Salipiger sp. CCB-MM3: one gene and its partner. The protein of the gene in region 1 interacts with the protein of each later gene in a pairwise test. Links are inferred from orthologs where the notes say so. Each region holds a gene or a part of one and is shown in the gene's direction. Other genes may lie near its edges.

What was found.
Region 2: the proteins of mrdA (region 1) and AYJ57_RS12065 interact in binary tests that used the Escherichia coli proteins (3 or more experiments, as listed by UniProt). The link is inferred for Salipiger sp. CCB-MM3 from one-to-one orthologs.

What each region holds. Positions count from the first base shown.
Region 1 is NZ_CP014595.1:894,253-904,037, forward strand. Bases 4,284-7,283 are described here. They hold mrdA (penicillin-binding protein 2), read left to right. Parts: upstream 4,284-4,823; coding sequence 4,824-6,743; downstream 6,744-7,283. Other genes in these bases: mreC (rod shape-determining protein MreC), read left to right, coding at 4,284-4,292; AYJ57_RS04375 (rod shape-determining protein MreD), read left to right, coding at 4,285-4,827; rodA (rod shape-determining protein RodA), read left to right, coding at 6,740-7,283. Also shown: AYJ57_RS04360 (GcvT family protein), read right to left, coding at 1-1,759; AYJ57_RS04365 (rod shape-determining protein), read left to right, coding at 2,159-3,205; more of mreC, read left to right, coding at 3,336-4,283; more of rodA, read left to right, coding at 7,284-7,879; AYJ57_RS04390 (2-hydroxyacid dehydrogenase), read left to right, coding at 7,898-8,833; rpe (ribulose-phosphate 3-epimerase), read left to right, coding at 8,871-9,566. UniProt on the Escherichia coli protein: Catalyzes cross-linking of the peptidoglycan cell wall. Responsible for the determination of the rod shape of the cell. Is probably required for lateral peptidoglycan synthesis and maintenance of the correct diameter during lateral and centripetal growth.
Region 2 is NZ_CP014595.1:2,498,281-2,508,222, forward strand. The notes cover bases 3,257-6,413. They hold AYJ57_RS12065 (penicillin-binding protein 1A), read left to right. Parts: upstream 3,257-3,644; coding sequence 3,645-6,182; downstream 6,183-6,413. Other genes in these bases: AYJ57_RS12060 (N-acetylmuramoyl-L-alanine amidase), read left to right, coding at 3,257-3,487. Outside these bases: AYJ57_RS12050 (M48 family metalloprotease), read right to left, coding at 1-921; AYJ57_RS12055 (pyridoxal phosphate-dependent aminotransferase), read left to right, coding at 989-2,134; more of AYJ57_RS12060, read left to right, coding at 2,249-3,256; AYJ57_RS12070 (ABC transporter permease), read right to left, coding at 6,492-7,472; AYJ57_RS12075 (ABC transporter permease), read right to left, coding at 7,465-8,502; AYJ57_RS12080 (peptide ABC transporter substrate-binding protein), read right to left, coding at 8,782-9,942. UniProt on the Escherichia coli protein: Cell wall formation. Synthesis of cross-linked peptidoglycan from the lipid intermediates.

The sequences.
Region 1 (9,785 bases):
AGCCGAAGTCCTCGGCAGCCTTGAGCAGGAAATCCTCATCGTAGGCGTGCAGCGCACCGGCGCTGACGAGATAGTACTCATCCTCGGCCAGACGCACGATGGTGTATTCGGTGCGGGTCGTGCCCTTGACCGACAGCGCGTAGGTCAGGTTGATCCGCCCGACCTTGGGCAGCTTGTTGCAGGTCAGGTGATCGAGGAAGGCGGTGGCGCCGGGGCCCTTGACCACATGCTTGGCAAAGGCGCTGGCGTCGATGATGCCGACACCCTCGCGGATCGCCTTGGCCTCTTCCATGGCGTATTGCCACCAGCCGCCGCGCCGGAAGCTGCGGGCGTCATGGTCGAAATTGTCATCGGCGTCGAGCGGACCATAGTAGTTCGGACGCTCCCAGCCGTTGACGCAGCCGAACTGCGCGCCAAGCGCTTTCTGCCGCTCGTAGGCGGGGGCGGTGCGCAGCGGACGGGCGCGCGGACGCTCTTCGTCGGGGTGGTGCAGGATGTAGACGTGCTCGTAGGCCTCCTCGTTCTTGGCCACGGCGTAGTCGGTCGTCATCCAGTCCTGACCGTACCGCTTGGGATCGAGGCTGCCCATGTCGATCTCGGCCTCGCCCTCGGTCATCAGCTGCGCAAGGTAGTAGCCCGCGCCGCCCGCGGCGGTGATGCCGAACGAGAACCCCTCGGCCAGCCACATGTTGCGCAGGCCGGGTGCCGGGCCGATCAGCGGGTTGCCGTCGGGCGTGTAGCAGATCGGGCCGTTGAAATCGTCCTTCAGGCCCACCGTCTCGGAGGTCGGGATGCGGTGGATCATGCTCATGTACTCTTCCTCGATCCGCTCGAGATCGAGCGGGAAGAGGTCGGCACGGAAGCTGTCGGGCACGCCGTATTTGAAGCAGGCCGGGGCGCCAAGCTCATAGGGGCCGAGGATCCAGCCGCCGCGCTCTTCGCGGACGTACCATTTGGCGTCGGCATCGCGCAGCACCGGGTGCTCGGGGTTGCCCGCCTTGCGGTATTCGACCAGCGCCGGATCGGGCTCGGTGACGATGAACTGGTGCTCGACCGGGATCGCCGGGGTCTTGATGCCCAGCAGCTTGGCGGTGCGCTGCGCGTGGTTGCCGGTGGCGGTGACCACATGCTCGGCCTTGATCACCACGGTCTCGTCGGTGGAGATGAGGTTGCCACCCTTCTCGGCGGTCTTGGTGACGGTCACCTCCCAGTGATCGCCCTTCCACGCGTAGCCGTCGACTTGCCACTTGCGTTCGATCATGACGCCGCGCTGACGCGCGCCCTTGGCCATCGCCATGGTGACGTCGGCGGGGTTAATGTAGCCGTCGGTCGGGTGATAGAGCGCGCCGAGCAGGTCGTCGGTGTTGACCAGCGGCCAGCGCTCCTTGATCTGCGCGGGGGTCATGAACTCATAGGGCACGCCGCAGGTGTCTGCGGTGGTGGCATAAAGCTCGTATTCGTCCATCCGCGCCTGCGTCTGGGCCATGCGCAGGTTGCCGACCACCGAGAAACCGGCGTTCAGCCCGGTCTCTTCCTCGAGCGTCTTGTAGAACTTGATCGAGTAGTCGTGGATATGCGTGGTGGCATAGCTCATGTTAAAATAAGGCAGCAGGCCGGCGGCGTGCCAAGTCGAGCCCGAGGTCAGCTCGTCACGTTCGAGCAGCATCACGTCGGACCAGCCCGCCTTGGCGAGATGGTAGGCAATTGAGGTTCCGACGGCACCGCCGCCAACCACCAGGGCTTTCACGTCTGTCTTCATTTATCCGCATCTCCCGCAGGCATTTGCCGGATCCATAGCGGGCGATGCTGCAGCGCCGAAGGATCGCCCCGACTTTCCATGGTTGGAAAGCGACATGCGAAGCGAAGGGGGCGCTGCCCCCTCGGCGCGGCGCGCCTCACCCCCGGGATATTTTCGCCAAGAGGAAGGGAACTTTCCCGCCATCTCCTTGGTTTGGGGGCTGTTACCGCCTTCGCCGGCAGCCCGGAGCGATGTTTTCAAACCGCCCGATTCCCGGGCAGCGGCCGTGCACACGCGATTTCACGCGCATTTGCGTAAGGGGGGGGCTTTTTTGCTCGCCCGTCCGGCCTTATAAGACCCCGGCCTTCGCTCGCAGGGAGTCGAGGGCCAAAATGCGTATTTCTGGGGCGGGACTACTTAATGTTTGGACTGGACAGACTCATGGGCGCCTTCTCGGCGGACATGGCCATCGACCTCGGCACGGCGAACACGCTGGTCTACGTGAAAGGTCGCGGGATCATTCTGTCCGAGCCGTCGGTTGTGGCCTATCACGTCAAGGACGGCGTCAAGAAGGTGCTGGCCGTTGGCGAGGATGCAAAGCTGATGCTGGGGCGCACCCCCGGCTCGATCGAAGCGATCCGGCCGATGCGCGAAGGCGTCATCGCGGACTTCGACACAGCGGAAGAGATGATCAAGCATTTCATCCGCAAGGTGCACAAGCGCTCGACCTTCTCGAAGCCGAAGATCATCGTCTGCGTGCCGCATGGCGCCACGCCGGTGGAAAAGCGGGCGATCCGCCAGTCGGTGCTGAGCGCCGGCGCGCGCAAGGCCGGGCTGATTGCCGAGCCGATCGCCGCGGCCATCGGTGCGGGCATGCCGATCACCGATCCGACCGGCAATATGGTCGTCGACATCGGCGGCGGCACCACCGAGGTGGCGGTTCTGTCGCTGGGCGACATCGTCTATGCGCGCTCGATCCGCGTCGGCGGCGACCGTATGGACGAGGCCATCGTCAACTATCTGCGCCGTCAGCAGAACCTTCTGGTGGGCGAAGCCACCGCCGAGCGGATCAAGACCTCGATCGGCACCGCGCGCATGCCCGACGACGGGCGTGGCAGCTCGATGCAGATCCGTGGCCGCGACCTGCTGAACGGCGTGCCGAAGGAAACCGAGATCAGCCAGGCCCAAGTGGCCGAGGCGCTGGCCGAGCCGGTGCAGGCGATCTGCGAGGCGGTGATGTCGGCGCTTGAGGCGACCCCGCCGGATCTGGCGGCGGATATCGTCGATCGCGGCGTCATGCTCACCGGCGGCGGCGCGCTGCTGGGCGATCTCGATCTGGCGCTGCGCGAGCAGACCGGTCTTGCCGTCTCCATCGCCGAAGAGAGCCTGAACTGCGTGGCACTCGGCACCGGCAAGGCGCTCGAGTACGAAAAGCAGCTGCAGCACGCGATCGATTACGACAGCTGATCGCTTTGCGGACGGCTGCGACTGCGGCAGAACTGTTGGAGGGCGCGCGGCACGGCTATGCGCCCTCCTCCGCGGCCTGTAGGACACAGGCTCCGAAGGCGGCTCCAAGGCACGCTCCGGCGTGAAGAACATGGCGAAGAACGGCAGCAATGGCGAAGACTATTCCGGCCCGCTGAAGCGCCTGCTTCTGGCGGTGCTGATCCTGTGCCTTGCGGGGCTGTTCATCCTGTGGCGGATCGACAGCCCGCGGGTCGAACGCTTTCGCGCGCAGGTGATCGACACGGTGATGCCGGGCTTCGACTGGGCGATGGCGCCGGTGACCGGCGCAGTGAAGATCCTGCGCGACTTCCAATCCTACCAGCGCATCCACGAGCAAAATCAGGAACTCCGGCGCGAATTGCGCCAGATGACCGCGTGGAAAGAGGCGGCGCTGCAGCTCGAGCAGGAGAACGCCAAGCTGCGCGACCTGAACAATGTGCAGCTTGATCCCCGTCTGACCTATATCACCGGCGTGGTGCTGGCCGACAGCGGCTCGCCGTTCCGGCAGTCGGTGCTGATCAACGTGGGCTCGCGCGATGGCATCGTCGATGGCTGGGCCACGATGGACGGCATCGGGCTTGTCGGGCGCATCTCGGGCGTCGGCAATAACACCGCGCGGGTGATCCTGCTCACCGACGCCACCAGCCGCATCCCGGCGACGATCCAGCCCTCGGGCCAGCGCGCCATGGTGGTGGGCGACAACAGCGCCAACCCGCCGATCGACTTTCTCGAGAACCCCGATCTGGTGAAGCCCGGCGACCGTATCGTCACCTCGGGCGACGGCGAGGTCTTTCCACCGGGCATCCTGATCGGACAGGTGGCGCAGGATCCGGGCGGACGTCTGCGGGTCCGGCTCGCCGCCGACTACGAGCGGCTGGAGTTCCTGCGGGTGCTGCGCGACCATGGCGCACGCCGGGTGAATGCCCCCTCTGGGTTGATCCTGCCCGAGCATCCGCCCGAAAGCCGCGCCCCCGAGGCCGAGACCGATCCCACCGTGCCGCCGCTCAGCGACGTGCAGGAGGACGGGGCGGAGGCCGGAAATGGCTGAAAGCAGCCGCCCGGCCAAGGTCTGGATGATGCGCGCCACCTTTGTCGCACTGGCTTTTGCGCTGATCTTCTACCATCTGCTGCCGCTTGACCTCATGCCCGCGAGCTATGCCGGTCCCGACGTGCTGACCGCCCTGTGCTTTGCCTGGGCGCTGCGCCGGCCTGACTATGTGCCCGCGCTGCTGGTGGCGGCGGTGATGCTGCTGGGCGATCTTCTGTTCCAGCGCCCGCCCGGTCTCTGGGCGCTGCTGGTGCTGATGGCCACGGAGTTTCTCAAGTCCCGCGACCGCCCGCGCCGCGAAACCACCTTCTTGCAAGAGTGGATCGCCGTGGCGGTGGTGCTTGCGGTCATCACGATCCTGTTCCGGCTGGCGCTGGCCCTCTTGATCGTGCCCGAGGGAACGTCTTTCCTAGCGCTCATGCGATACGCCATGACGGTGATCTGCTATCCTTTGATCGTCCTGCTGTCGCAGGGGCTGTTCGGCGTCCGCCGCATGGCGCCGGGCGATTTCGACCACGCGGGGAGGCCGATGTGAAACGCACCCAGAAGGACAGCGCCGACAGCTGGCGCAGGATTTCGCGCCGCGCGCTGCTGCTGGGCGGCGCGCAGCTTGGTTTTGCCGGGATGCTCGGGCTGCGCATGCACCACATGCAGGTCGATCAGGCCGATGAGTTCCGCCTGCTGGCCGAAGAGAACCGGATCAACATCCGCCTGATCCCGCCGAGCCGGGGCCGCATCTTCGACCGCAAAGGCAAGGTCGTCGCCGAGAACACGCCGACCTACCGCATCACCATCGTCCGCGAGGATGCCGGCGACGTCGAGGATGTGATCGCCAAGCTCTCGGCACTGGTCGAACTGGACGAGGACGAGCTTAACCGCGCGCTGGCCGAGATGCGCCGCTCGGCGCCCTTCCTGCCGATCACCATCGCCGACCGCGTGAGCTGGGAAGCAATCAGCCGCGTCGCGGTCAATGCCCCCGCCCTGCCCGGCGTCACGCCCGAAGTCGGCCTTTCGCGTTTCTATCCGCAGCACGGCAACTTCGCCCATGTGGTGGGCTATGTCGGCCCGGTCTCCGAGCGCGATCTTGCCAAATATGAGGACCCCGAGCCGGTGCTGCGCATCCCGCGCTTCCAGATCGGCAAGGTTGGGGTCGAGTCGAAATACGAGGAACAGCTGCGCGGCAAGGCCGGTGCTAAGCGCGTCGAAGTGAACGCCGTGGGCCGCGTCATGCGCGAGCTTGACCGCCGCGAGGGCGACAGCGGCGCAGACATCCAGCTGACCATCGATGCCGATCTGCAGGACTATGTGCAGGCTCGTCTGGGGCATGAATCCGCCTCCTGCGTGGTTATGGACGTGGAAAAGGGCGATCTGCTGGCGATTGCCTCGGCCCCCTCTTACGATCCCAACAAATTCGTGCGCGGCATCTCGGTGGGCGACTATTCGATCCTACGCGAGAACGATCACCGCCCGCTGGCGTCGAAAACCGTGCAGGACGCCTACCCGCCCGGCTCGACCTTCAAGATGGTCACCGCGCTGGCGGCGCTCGAGGCTGGCGTGCTCTCGCCCGACGACACGGTCTGGTGCCCGGGTCACATGGAGGTCGGCTCGCGCCGGTTCCACTGCTGGAAGCGCCGCGGCCACGGCCACCTGAACCTCGAACAGGCGCTGCAGCAAAGCTGCGACGTGTTCTTCTACGACGTGGCTTTGAAGGTTGGCATCGACCGTATCGCCGACGTCGGGCGGCGGCTGGGCCTTGGTGCCTCGCCGGATGTGCCCATGTCGGCGGTCACCTCGGGCATCATGCCCGACAAAGACTGGAAACAGCGTGAGCGCGGCAAGGGCTGGCTGATCGGCGATACGGTCAACGCCTCGATCGGACAGGGCTTCGTGCTGACCTCGCCGCTGCAGCTGGCGATCATGACCGCGCGCATCTCGACCGGGCGCGAGATCCACCCGCGGCTGGTGAAGACAATCGACGGCGTCGAAACCGAAGTTGTCGGCGGGCAGGACCTCGACATCAACCCCAACCACCTGCGCTGGGTACGCAAGGGCATGTCGTCGGTGATGAACACCTCCCGCGGCACCGGCTATCGCTCGCGTTCGGTGGCCGAGGGCTACGAACTCGCGGGCAAGTCCGGCACGGCTCAGGTGCGCAACCGCGTGGTCAGCAACGAAGACGTGCCATGGGTCGAGCGAGATCACGCGCTCTTTGTGGGCTATGGGCCGGTCAACGCGCCGCGCATCGCGGTCTCGGTCGTCGTCGAACACGGCGGCGGCGGCTCCTCGGCGGGGGCCCCCATCCTGCGCGATGTGGCGCTGCAGGCGCTCTATGGCGGCACGCCGCCGCTTGATGCCTACCCTTCGTCCGACCACGAGAAGATCAAGGAACTGCAGGAACGGCTCGATCGCGAGCGCCGGGAACGCGCGGAACAGGTCCGGGGGCGCGCGTGAGCTATCTCGAATATAACGTCAAGACCACGCCCACGGGCTGGCGCAAGGTCCTCTATATCAACTGGCCGCTGGTGATCCTGCTGACCGCCGTGGCCTGCGTCGGCTTTTTGATGCTCTACTCGGTGGCGGGCGGACGGCTCGACACATGGGCCGAGCCGCAGATGAAGCGCTTTGGCCTCGGCCTCGCGGCGATGTTCGTCGTCGCGATGGTGCCGATCTGGCTCTGGCGCAACCTGTCGGTGCTCGCCTACCTCGGCTCGCTGGCGCTGCTCGTGGCGGTGGAACTTTTCGGCACCGTGGGCATGGGCGCGCAGCGCTGGATCGACATCGGCTTCATGCGGCTGCAGCCCTCCGAGCTGATGAAAATCTCGCTGGTGATGGTGCTGGCGGCCTATTACGACTGGCTGCCGCTGAAGAAGACCTCGCGCCCCCTCTGGGTGTTCTTGCCGATCCTGCTGATCCTCGCACCCACCGGGCTGACGCTGATCCAGCCCGACCTCGGCACCGCGCTGCTGCTGATGATCGGCGGCGGTCTGATCATGTTCCTCGCCGGGGTACATTGGGCCTATTTCGCGGTGGTGATCGCCGCGGGCGTGGGCACGATCTACACGGTCTTTGAGTCGCGCGGCACCGATTGGCAGCTGCTCAAGGACTATCAGTTCAAGCGCATCGACACGTTCCTCGATCCCTCGACCGATCCGCTTGGCGCGGGCTATCACATCACGCAGGCCAAGATCGCCATGGGCTCGGGCGGCTGGACCGGGCGCGGCTTCATGCAGGGCACCCAGTCACGGCTAAACTTCCTGCCCGAAAAACACACCGATTTCATCTTCAACACGCTGGCCGAGGAGTTCGGCTTTGTCGGAGGCATGTCGCTGCTGACGCTCTACGTGCTGATCCTGCTGTTCTGCATCTTTGCCGCGCTGCGCAACCGCGACCGCTTCTCCTCGCTGCTGACGCTGGGCATCGGGCTGACCTTCTTCCTCTATTTCGCGGTCAACATGTCGATGGTCATGGGCCTCGCGCCGGTGGTCGGCGTGCCGCTGCCGATGGTCAGCTATGGCGGCTCGGCGATGCTGGTGTTGATGATCGCCTTCGGACTGGTACAGAGTGCCTGTATCCATCGGCCCCGCTGAGAACTATCAAGGACTTCCATGACCACCACCATCCTCTTCGCCGCCCCGGAAGACGCCTGGGACGCCTATCGCGCGCCGCTGACCGAGGCGCTGGACGCCACCGGGATCGACTACCGCCTCGCCCGCGACATTCCCGCCGAAGAGGTCGATTACGTGGTCTACGCGCCCTCCTCGGGCCTGACGGACTTCACGCCCTTTCCACGCCTCAAGGCGGTGCTGAGCCTCTGGGCCGGGGTCGAAAAGATCGTCGGCAATCCCAAGCTCACCGTGCCGCTGGCGCGGATGGTCGATGACGAAGGGCTGACTCAGGGCATGGTGGAATATGTCACCGGACATGTGCTGCGCCACCACCTTGGGATGGACGCGCATATCGTGAACCCGGCGCATGCCTGGGTGAACAAGGCGCCGCCACTGGCGCGCGAGCGTCCCGTCACGGTGCTGGGCCTCGGCATGCTGGGCCGCGCCTGCGCCCGGCAACTGGCGCAGATCGGCTTTCCGGTCACCGGCTGGAGCCGAACCCCGCGCGAGATCGAAGGCCTGCGCTGCCTGTCGGGCTCCGAGGGGCTGAGCGAGGCACTGGCGGGCGCGCAGATCGTCGTCACGCTGCTGCCCTTCACCCCGCAGACCGAGAACACGCTGGGGGCCACAGAGCTTGCGCAGCTGGCGGAGGGGGCCTGCATCGTCAACCCCGGCCGCGGCCAGCTGATCGACGACGAGGCCCTGCTGGCAGCGCTGGACAGCGGCCGTTTGGGCCACGCCACGCTCGACGTGTTCCGGATCGAACCGCTGCCGCAGGACCATCCGTTCTGGGATCACCCCAAGGTCACCGTCACGCCGCATATCGCCGCCGAGACGCGCGCGGACTCGGCCTCGCGGGTCATCGCCGAGAACGTGCGGCGCGGCGTCACAGGCGAGCCCTTGCTGCATCTTGTGGACCGGGACGCGGGATACTGATAAGGCGCGGCGCATCTGAACTGGAGATGCTGCCGCCATGCCCCTGCCCGAGACCTTCGATCGCTCGCTGAAGATCGCCCCGTCCATCCTGTCCGCCGATTTCGCCAACTTCGGCGCCGAGATCCGCGCCGTCGAGGCGCAGGGCGCCGACTGGATCCATGTCGATGTGATGGACGGGCATTTCGTCCCCAACCTCACCTTCGGCCCGCCGCTGGTCAAAGCGATCCGCCCGCATATCTCGACGGTGATGGATGTGCACCTGATGATCGCGCCGGTGGATCCGTACATCGAGGCCTTCGCCGACGCCGGTGCCGACATCATCACCGCCCATCTCGAAGCGGGTGCACACACCCACCGCACGCTTCAGGCGATCCGCGCCACCGGTGCCAAGGCGGGACTCGCGCTCAACCCCGGCACGCCGGTCGAAGCTGCCGCCCCGCTGCTTGATCTGTGTGATCTCGTCTGCCTGATGACCGTGAACCCCGGCTTCGGCGGGCAGAAGTTCATCCACAGCCAAGTGGCACAGGTGCGCAAACTGCGCGAGATGATCGGCGATCGCGAGATCCACATCGAGATCGACGGCGGTGTCGATCCCAGCACAGCGCCGCTGGTTTTCGAAGCTGGCGCCGATGTGCTGGTCGCAGGCTCTGCCGTGTTCCGCGGCGGCTCAGTCGAGAACCCCGCGCCCTACGGCGAAAACATCCGCGCCATCCGCGCCAGCGTCGGCGCCTGAGCCGTCTTCTCGAACCTCCCGCTGGCGGCGCGCTCCGGCCTGCCTCCGGCGGCGATATTTACTCCAAAAGGAAGCCCGAGATTCGCTCCTTCCTCTTGGCAGAAGTATCCCGGGGGGAGGCGCGCAGCGCCTTGGGGGCAGAGCCCCTCTCCTCTCTGACCCTCTATCGGACATAAAAAGGGCGCCGCGATCTCTCGCAGCGCCCTTTTTCGTGCCTGG
Region 2 (9,942 bases), 1.6 Mb from region 1 along the record:
ATAGAAGGGATCATTGGGGCGCAGCGCGATGGCGCCGTCGATCGCCCGCAAGGCGCCGCCGAGATCGGACTGGCGGTGGCGGGCGACCGCCTCGCGCATCAGCGCGATGTCTTGGCTGCCGCTGCGGTCCAGCCGGTCCAGCGTCCAGCCCGGCGCGCGCAGGAAGGCGGTGAGCTTGCCGCGCGCCCGCAGGAACCAATATTGCGCGGCGGGATCATCGGCTTCGGCCATCTTAGCGCCCGCAACCAGCGCCTCGAGGCTGCGGAAACGGTCGCGGGTCAGCGGATGGCTTTGCATATAGGGATCCTGCCGCCCGACGTTCAGCGCCTCTTGCCCGAGGAACAGCTCCTGCGCCTGCAGCGCGCCGCGCGGGTCGATCCCGGCGGTGACCAGCGTGCGCACCGAGGCGATATCGGCCGAGCTTTCCTCGGCGCGGGTATGGCCGAGGAAACTGCGCAGCGCCGAGCTTTGCGCGCCGATCAGCAGCCCGGCCGCGGCGTCGGCACTGCCCGAGGCGGCACCTGCGGCGACCGCCAGCACCATGCCCAGACCGGCGGCGTTGCGCGCCGCCCGTATATTGCCGAGCCGCCGGGTGATGTGCCCACCGGTGATATGCGCGGCCTCATGCGCCAGCACCGCCTGCAGCGCCTTGGCGCTTGGCAGTTTCATCAGCAGGCCGGAATTCACGAAGATATGGCTGGGGTCGGCGACGAAAGCGTTCAGCCGGTCGTCCTGCACGACCATCACCTGCACCTGTCCCGGGCTCAGCCCGGCGGCGCGCAGCACCGGAGCGCTCAGCTGGGTCAGTGCGTGTTCGATGTCGGCGTCGCGCAAAAGCGTGGCGGAACGCGCAGAGGGCGCCACCAGCAGCAGGGCCAGGGCGCAGAGCGTTGCAACCAAGCGCAGCGTGGCGCGCGGCATTGACCCTCCCTTTGAAGCTTCGTACTCCGCCCGGAGGCGTCGTGCCGGGTCACCATGGGAGAGAGACATGCGAAACTCAAGCCGCGGGGCAGTTGATCCCTTCATCGTGATGGATGTGATGGAGCAGGCCCGCGCCGCCGAGGCGGCAGGCCGCCACATCATCCATATGGAAGTGGGCCAGCCCAGCTCGCCCGCGCCCGAGGCGGCCCGCAAGGCGCTGGCCGACGCGATGGAGAGCGATGCCCTCGGCTACACCGTGGCGCTTGGCATTCCCGAACTGCGGGCGCGCATCGCGCGGCTTTACGGCGAATGGTATGACGTCGATCTGAACCCCGAGCGGGTGGTGGTCACGCCGGGCTCTTCGGGGGGCTTCATCCTTGCCTTCTCGGCGCTCTTCGACGCGGGCGACCGGGTGGCACTGGGGGCGCCGGGCTATCCATCCTACCGGCAGATCCTCAAGGCGCTGGACCTGCGCCCGGTCGAAGTGCAGACCTCCGCCGAGAACCGCTATCAGCTGACCCCGCAGGACCTAGCCGGGGTGGGCTATGAGGGCGCCATGGTCGCCTCGCCCAGCAACCCCACGGGCACCATGCTGGGCAAGCCCGAACTGGCGGAGTTGGTCGAGGCGGTGCAGGCGCGCGGCGCGTCGTTCCTGTCGGACGAGATTTACCACGGCATCGACTACGACAAGAAGCCGGTGACGGCGCTGCAGGTCTCCGACGATGTCTGCGTGATCAACTCCTTCTCGAAGTATTTCTCGATGACCGGCTGGCGGGTCGGCTGGCTGGTGGTCCCCGAGGCGCAGGTGCGTCAGTTCGAGCGGCTGGCGCAGAATCTTTTCATCTGCGCGCCCAACGCCTCGCAGGTCGCCGCACTTGCCGCGATGGACGCGACCGAGGAACTGCAGGCCAACCTTGCGGTCTACGCCAAGAACCGCGCGCTGATGATGGAGGGGCTGCCCAAGGCGGGCTTTGATCGGATCGCGCCGCCCGATGGCGCCTTCTACGTCTATGCCGACGTCAGCCATCTGACGAGCGACAGCCGCGCCTTTGCTGCCGAGATCCTCGAGAAGGTCGGTGTCGCGGTAACGCCGGGCCTCGATTTCGATCCGGCGCGCGGGGCGGGGACGCTGCGCTTTTCCTATGCGCGCGGCACGGCAGAGATCGAAGAGGGGCTGGCGCGGCTCAAGACCTTCATGGCAAGCCGAGGCTGAGCCGCACCAGCCCCGCCGCGCCGCAATGTGATCATCGCACCCGCCGCGAAGCTGGTGCGAATCCGGGCCGGGACTGCTAGGCTCTAGCCCAACCACAAAAAGACAGACAGGCGGATGAGCAGTATTTTCCGGATCATCGCGGCGGGCGTGTTCTGCGCCATGCTTGGCACCACGCCCGGCCAAAACGGCGCGCAGGCGCAGAGCGCCGGGCTTGGCGGGCAGGCGCGTCTGCTGGACGGCGGCGCCGAGGATCATGGCCGCAGCGGTGCCGAACTGACCCTCGATCTGAGTCAGGGCGTGCCGTGGCGGGCCTTCACGCTGACCGATCCGGCGCGGCTGGTGCTGGATTTCCGCGAGGTCGACTGGACCGGCGCGGATGCGGCGGCGATGGACCGCGCCGAGGCGGTAAGCGCGCTGCGCATGGGGCCGTTCCGCTCGGGCTGGTCGCGGCTGGTGGCCGAGCTGTCGCAGCCGATGATCATCGACAAGGCAGGGATGAAGGTCTCGGAAGAGACCGGGGCCGCGACGCTGCGCCTGACGCTGGCCAGGGCGAGCGCCGCCGAGATGGCCGCGCACTCCGGCGTGCCGCGCGATCCGCGCTGGGACCTGCCGCCAGCCAAGGCCAAGGCCGCGCCGCTGCGCAACCCGGGCGCGCCGCTGCGCATCGTCCTCGATCCGGGGCACGGCGGCATTGATCCGGGCGCGCAGCGCGACGGGCACGCCGAGGCCAACCTCATGCTGACCTTCGCGCGCGATCTGCGCGACGTGCTGCGCCGGGCGGGCTATGAGGTGCTGATGACCCGCGATGCGGATGTCTTTGTTTCGCTCGAAGGGCGGGTGGCGCTGGCGCATGACGCACGCGCCGATCTCTTCATCTCGCTGCATGCCGACGCCATCGAGCAGGGCATCGCCCATGGCGCCACGGTCTACACGCTGGCCGAGGATGCCTCGGATGCCGCCTCCGCCGCGCTGGCCGAGCGCCACGACCGCGACGACATTCTTGCCGGGCTCGACCTTTCGGGTTCCGACGACCGGGTCGCCAATGTGCTGATGGATCTGGCGCGGCTCGACAATGCGCCCCGCGGCAAGGCGCTGGCACGGCAACTGGTGTCGGGCATCCGCAACGCGGTGGGGCAGGTGCACAAACGCCCGCTGCGGCAGGCGGGCTTCTCGGTGCTCAAGGCCGCCGATATCCCCTCGGTGCTGATCGAAGTGGGGTTCCTGTCGACCGCCGAAGACCTAAATCATCTGCAGGATCCGGCATGGCGCGCGGGCATGGCGGCGGGGATCCGCGACGGGATCGACGCATGGGCGATCGAAGACGAAGCCTTGGCGCGCCTGCGGCGGCAATAGGCGGCGGTATTAGGACGGCATGAGGCGATGCGACTGGGCGCGTGAACGGCGCGCTCCGGCATGAGACCGCCGTTCCGGGCTGCCCTCTGGCAGCCTTGTGTTTTGACCTGAGCCCGCGCGTTGTATAATGGGGCTGCAATCCAAAGGGGCATTGCTTGTGACCAGGTTCATTCTCTCGTTCTTCGGGGCCATCTTCAGCGTCATTACTCTGGGAGTTATGGCGGTCGCGCTGTCTATCGGCGCGGTCTTCTGGATCTATGGCCGCGACCTGCCAAGCCATGAAAGCCTTGCGCAATACACGCCGCCGACGATCTCGCGCATCTACTCGCAAGAAGGTCAGATCATTGACGAGTTTGCGCAGGAGCGGCGCCTCTTCACCCCGGCCGACCAGATCCCCGATCTCGTCAAGGAAGCTTTCATCTCCGCCGAGGATAAGAACTTCTACGAGCACCACGGCTATGACGTGCGCGGCATCGCCGCCGCCGCCTTCGACGCGGTGCGCACTCGTGGCCGCGATGTCCGCGGCGCGTCGACCATCACCCAGCAGGTGATGAAGAACTTCCTGCTCTCTGGCGACCGCAAGATCGAGCGCAAGATCAAGGAGATCATCCTAGCCTCGCGCCTCGAAGAGACGCTGAGCAAGGACAAGATCCTCGAGCTTTATCTCAACGAGATTTTCCTCGGTCAAAACTCCTATGGCGTGACCGCTGCGGCGCAGACCTATTTCAACAAGAGCCTTTCCGAGCTTGCCCCGCATGAGGCGGCGATGCTCGCCTCGATGCCGAAAGCGCCGTCGGACTTTCACCCGGTGCGCAACAAGCAGCGCCTGCTCGACCGCCGCAACTACGTGCTGCGCGAGATGCGCGAGAACGGCTATATCGACACGGCCACCTATGAGACCGAGGTCAGCCAGCCGCTGCGCTCGGTGCAGAACGGCGATTTCGAGCCCTATCAGAAGTCGCTGCCGCCGCGTGATTATTTCACCGACGAGATCCGCCGCCAGCTGACCACCGAGTTCGGCGAGGGCGAGTTCTTCTCGGGCGGCCTGTCGGTGCGCGCGACGCTCGACCCCGAGATGCAGGTGGAGGCGGCGCAGTCGCTGCGCATCGCACTCGAGGATTATGACCGCAGCTTGGGCCGCTGGCGCGGCTCCGGCAAGACCATCCCCGAAGAGAGCCTCGGCTCGGAAGAGGACTGGCGCGCGGCGCTGGCGTCGGTGCCGATTGCGCGCGACATCGACCTCGAAAGCCAGTGGCTGCCGGCGGTGGTGCTGGAGGTGGGCGACAGCCAGATGCGCCTTGGCATCGAGGACACACCGGACACGGCGGAGCGCCCCTCGGTGGTGCCGCGCGAAGACATCTCTTGGATCCGCGGCAGCTTTGCCGACAATTTCAAGCGCGGCGACGTGGTACATGTGCGCGCCATGGTCACCGATCAGGATGGCTCGTTCATCCGCTGGACGCTGCGGCAGGTGCCGCGCGTGCAGGGCGCCTTCATGGCGATGGACGTGAACACTGGCCGGGTGATCGCCATGCAGGGTGGCTTCAGCTACCAGAACTCGGTGTTCAACCGCGCCACGCAGGCGCTGCGCCAGCCCGGTTCCAGCTTCAAGCCCTTCGTCTACGCCGCGGCGCTGGACTCGGGGTTCTCGCCCTCCACGGTGATCATCGACGCCCCGATCGAGATCGACACGCCGCAGGGCGTCTGGCGGCCGAAGAATGCGTCGAACACCTACTACGGCCCGACGCCGCTGCGCACCGGCATCGAGCAGTCGCGGAACCTGATGACCATCCGTCTCGCACAAGAGATCGGCATGGACACAGTGGGGCGCTACGCCGAGAAGTTCGGGGTCTATGACCACATGGGCCGGGTGCTGGCCAACGCGCTCGGGGCGGATGAGACCACGCTCTACAAGATGATCTCGGCCTATGCGATGTTCGCCAACGGCGGCGAGCGGGTCGAGCCGACGCTGGTTGACCGGGTGCAGGACCGTTATGGCCGGACGGTCTACAACCATGAGTATCAAAAAGGCAACGAGCGCAGCTGCCTCGATTGCGCCGATCCGAACCTGCCGCCGGGCCGTGGCCCGGACATCCGCAACAACCGCGACCGGATCATGGATGCGGTCACCGCATATCAGCTCACCTCGATGATGCAGGGTGTGGTGCAGCGCGGCACCGCCTCGCGCACGGTGAACCTGCCGGTGCCCACCGCGGGCAAGACCGGCACCACCAACGATGCCAAGGACGTGTGGATGCTCGGCTTCACCTCGAACATCGTGGCGGGCTGTTACATCGGCTATGACACGCCGCGCCCGCTGGGTCGGGGCGCCTCGGGCGGCGGCATGTGCGGGCCGGTGTTCAACCGTTTCATGCTCAAGGCGGTCGAGAAATACGGCGGCGGCCAGTTCAAAGTGCCGCCCGCCTGTAACTTCCTCAACATGGACCGTTTCACCGGCGCGCGTCTGGGGCCGGATGCTTCGGGGCCGAACGTGGTGGCCGAATGTTTCCGCTCGGGCGAAGAGCCGCTCTTTGGCATCCAGCTCGACGGCGGCTGGGCGATGTCGGGCAATTTCGACATGATCCAGCCCGACGGCTCGACCCGCCCGCGCGAGGTCACCACCTCCACCGGGCGCAAGGCGACGGTGGGCCCGAAGGCCTCCTTCGGCACGCTCAGCTCCGGCGGCCTCTACTGAACGGCGCTACGGTTTAACGGGATCGATAAGGCGGAGGGGAAACCCTCCGCCTTTTTTCCGAAGGCTCTGCCGATGGCGGGGCGTGGAGGGGCGCTGCCCCTCTTGGCCTGCGGCCAATTCACCCCGGCGTATTTTCAAAGAGAAGAAGGGACCAGGCGCGGCTTTAGGAGACAGGGTCTTCTTCTTTTTCCAAATACGCATCTTCTGCAGTGCCGACTATGCAGCGCCGGGAGAGGGCAGGACGCGCACGAAAAAGGGGCGGGAGGCTCGTGCCTCCCGCCCCGATAGCGGACCCTGCTGGCGCGCCGCTCAGCGGCCGCGGATGCGTGGGTCGAGCGCGTCGCGTAGGCCGTCGCCGAGGTAGTTCACCCCCAGCACGGTCAGCGAGATGGCGATGCCGGGCAGGATCACCCGCTCGGGGAAGTCTTCCATCCGCGCCACCGCGTCAGCCAGCATCTTGCCCCAGGTCGGGAAGTCCGACGGAAAGCCCACGCCGAGGAACGACAGGGCGCTCTCGGTGATGATCGCCGTGGCGAGGCCCAGCGTCGCCGAGACCATGATCGGCGAGAGCACGTTCGGCAGCAGGTGGCGCTTGATGATCTGGAACGGCTTGGTGCCGATCGAGCGCGCCGCGAGCACGAACTCGCGCTCTTTCAGCGCCAGCACGTCGCCGCGCACGATGCGTGCCGTGGGCATCCACGAGGTGATGCCGACAACGGTGACGATGAGGATGAACATGCCACCCTCGGGGCCGAAGTTGGCGCGCAACGGCTGGCGGAACAGCGTCACGGCCACCAGCAGCAGTGGCAGGATCGGCAGCGACAGGAACAGGTCCGTCAGGCGCATCAGCGGGCCGTCGAGCTTGCGGAAATAGCCCGCCAGCACGCCGACGCCCGCGCCGATCACCAGCGACAGGATCATCGCCGCCCAGCCCACGGCCATCGAGGCGCGCCCGCCCGCGATCAGCTGCGAGAGGTTGTCACGGCCCAGCTGGTCGCTGCCCAGCGGATGCGCCCAGCTGGTCTTGGCGGTGCTGTCCCAGAGTGCGGTGTAGACCGGGCGCATGTCCTTGGCGCGGATGTCCAGCGCCTGCGGATCGAGCGTCCACAGATAGGGGCCGATCAGTACACCCAAGGTGATGAAGATCAGGAAGAACCCCCCGATCATCGCGCCCTTGTGCTTGCGGAACTGGCTCCAGACGTCCTTCCACTTCGAACGCGGCGGCTTGTCCGGACCCTTGTCGCGCAGGGCCTCGATCGGGGCGGGGGATGCGGGAACGGGCTCAGTCATAGCGGATCCTCGGGTCGAGAAGGCCATAGAGGATGTCGGCGATCAGGTTGAAGGCCACGATCAGCACGGCAAAGATGAAGGTCAGCGTCATCACCATCGGCAGGTCATTGGCGAAGAGCGCGGTGATCAGAAGCTGGCCGATGCCGTTCACCTTGAAGACGTTCTCGGTGATGATCGCGCCGCCGAAGATCGCCGGGACGCCAAGCGCGATCACGGTGATCACCGGGATCATCGAGTTGCGCAGCACGTGGATCATCACCACCACGGCCTCGGACAGGCCCTTGGCGCGGGCGGTGCGCACATAGTCCTGATTGAGATTGTCGAGCATCGAGGCGCGCATGTAGCGCGACAGCTGCGCGGTGGTCTGCAGCGCCAGCACCATCACCGGCATGATCATCTGCAGAAGCTGGAACTTGAAGCTTTCCCAGTCATTCACCACGTGGGTGGTGTCGTAGATCGACGGGAACCAGCCAAGGTAGACCGAAAAGATCACGATCAGCAGCGGCCCGGTGAAGAACGGCGGGATCGAGAAGCCGACCATGGTGATGAACGTCCCGGCTTGGTCAAAGACCGAATACTGCCGGTAGGCCGAGTAGATGCCGATCGGCAGGGCGATCAGCACGCCCACGACATAGCTCAGGCCAACGACCCAGAGCGTCTGCGGGATACGCTGCAGCACGATGTCCATCACCGGCGAGCGGGTCTGCCAGGAGATCACCCGCAGCTCACCCTGATAGAGATGCGTGTCGGGCAGCCATCCAAGCAGCCAAGTGTCGCGGGTCAGCCAGTCGATAAAGATTTTCGGCTCGGTCCAGAACACCTGCACCAGCCATTTCCAGTATTGCACCAGCGCCGGCTCGCCGACGCCAAGCGCCTCGCGCATCTTCTGCTTCACCTCGGGCGGCACCGTCAGCGGCACCTGCGCCATGGGATCGCCCGGCGCAAGCTGCAGCAGCATGAAGATCACGAAGCTGATGAACAGCAGCGTCGGGACCGAAAGGACGAGGCGTCGGATCGCATAGGTCAGCATGTGCGGACCTCGCGGGCGAGGCGGCGGGCGCGTCCTTGCTGCGAATGCAGCGCGCGCGTCCGGCACCGGTCATGGATGCGGGCTGTGTGCGTCATGAATTCCGTGTCTTTGTTGTGGGGCCCGTGCGGCGGAACCGGCTGTCGCCGTGAGGCGGCAGCGGCCGCGTCAGTGAACCGGGGCAGGGTGCCGGGGTTCGGGTTCCGGAGAGGTGAGGTCACGGGCAGACCTTCCGAAAAAGGGCACGTCCCCGCGCCGGGCGGGGACGTGCGTGTCAGGGGATCAGCCTTCGGTGCGATACCAGTCGGCGGCGTTCCAGAGCTCGCTGTCCCAGGTGTTCAGGATGACACCGCCCAGCGTGTTGGAATGCGCCGACACGCGGCCACGGTCGACCAGCGGAACGATGGTCATCGTCTCTTTGGTGATGATGTCGTTCAGCTTCTTGGCCAGTTCGCCGCGCTTTTCCAGCTCGCCGGTCTGCGCCAGCTCGTCGAGCAGAGCATCATACTCTTCGTTGCAGAAGCGGTTGATGTTCTCACCCTGCCACTGCGAGGACGGCTTGGGCTCGTTGCCGCAGCGGTACATCTGCAGATAAGACTGTGGGTCGGTGCCGTCGAAGTTGTTCGCGTACATTTCGACGTCGGCATAGAACTTCTGGAAGGTGTCGGGCGAGCCCGGGTCACCGCCGAAGAACACCGAAGCGTCGACGTTGCGCAGTTCGGTTTCGACACCGATCTGGCGCCACCAATCCTTGATCAGGGCCTGGAAGTCCTGACGCACGGCGTTGGTCGAGGTCTGGTAAAGCAGGCTCAGCTTCTCGCCGTCCTTCTCACGCACACCGTCGCCATCGCTGTCGGTCCAGCCCGCTTCTTCGAGCAGCGCCTTGGCGCCTTCGAGGTCCTGGGTCAGACATTCGGTGTTGTCCGAGGCGTAAAGCTCGGGCGCGGGCACGAGGTTACAGGTGGCGCGGCCAGCCTGACCATAGCCGATCTCGGTCAGCAGGTTGCGGTCGATGGCCATCGAGAGCGCCTTGCGGACTTTGAAGTCGGACAGGATCGGGTGCGGATGCGCGACGGTGGCGCGCTCGCCCTCGGGCAGGTCCGGCGACGGGTCGGTCATGTTCATCTCGAGACGTTCGACCAGGGTGCCGAAAGCAGAGACGGGGGTGCCAGCGCCGCCTTCAGCCATGGAGGCGAGGACGTCGGGGGCCAGCTGCAGGTTCCACGCGTAGTCGAACTCGCCGGTCTGCAGAACCGCGCGGGCCGCCGATTCCGCATCGCCGCCGCCCTTCAGCGTGACGGTGGCGAAAGCGGGCTTCGCGGGGTCACGGTAGTTGGGGTTTGCAGACAGCGAGATCACGTCGTTCGGCTTGAACTCGTCGACCACGAAGGGGCCGGTGCCGATCGGATTGAAGTTGGCCTCGGTGCAGGTCGAGGCTGCCGC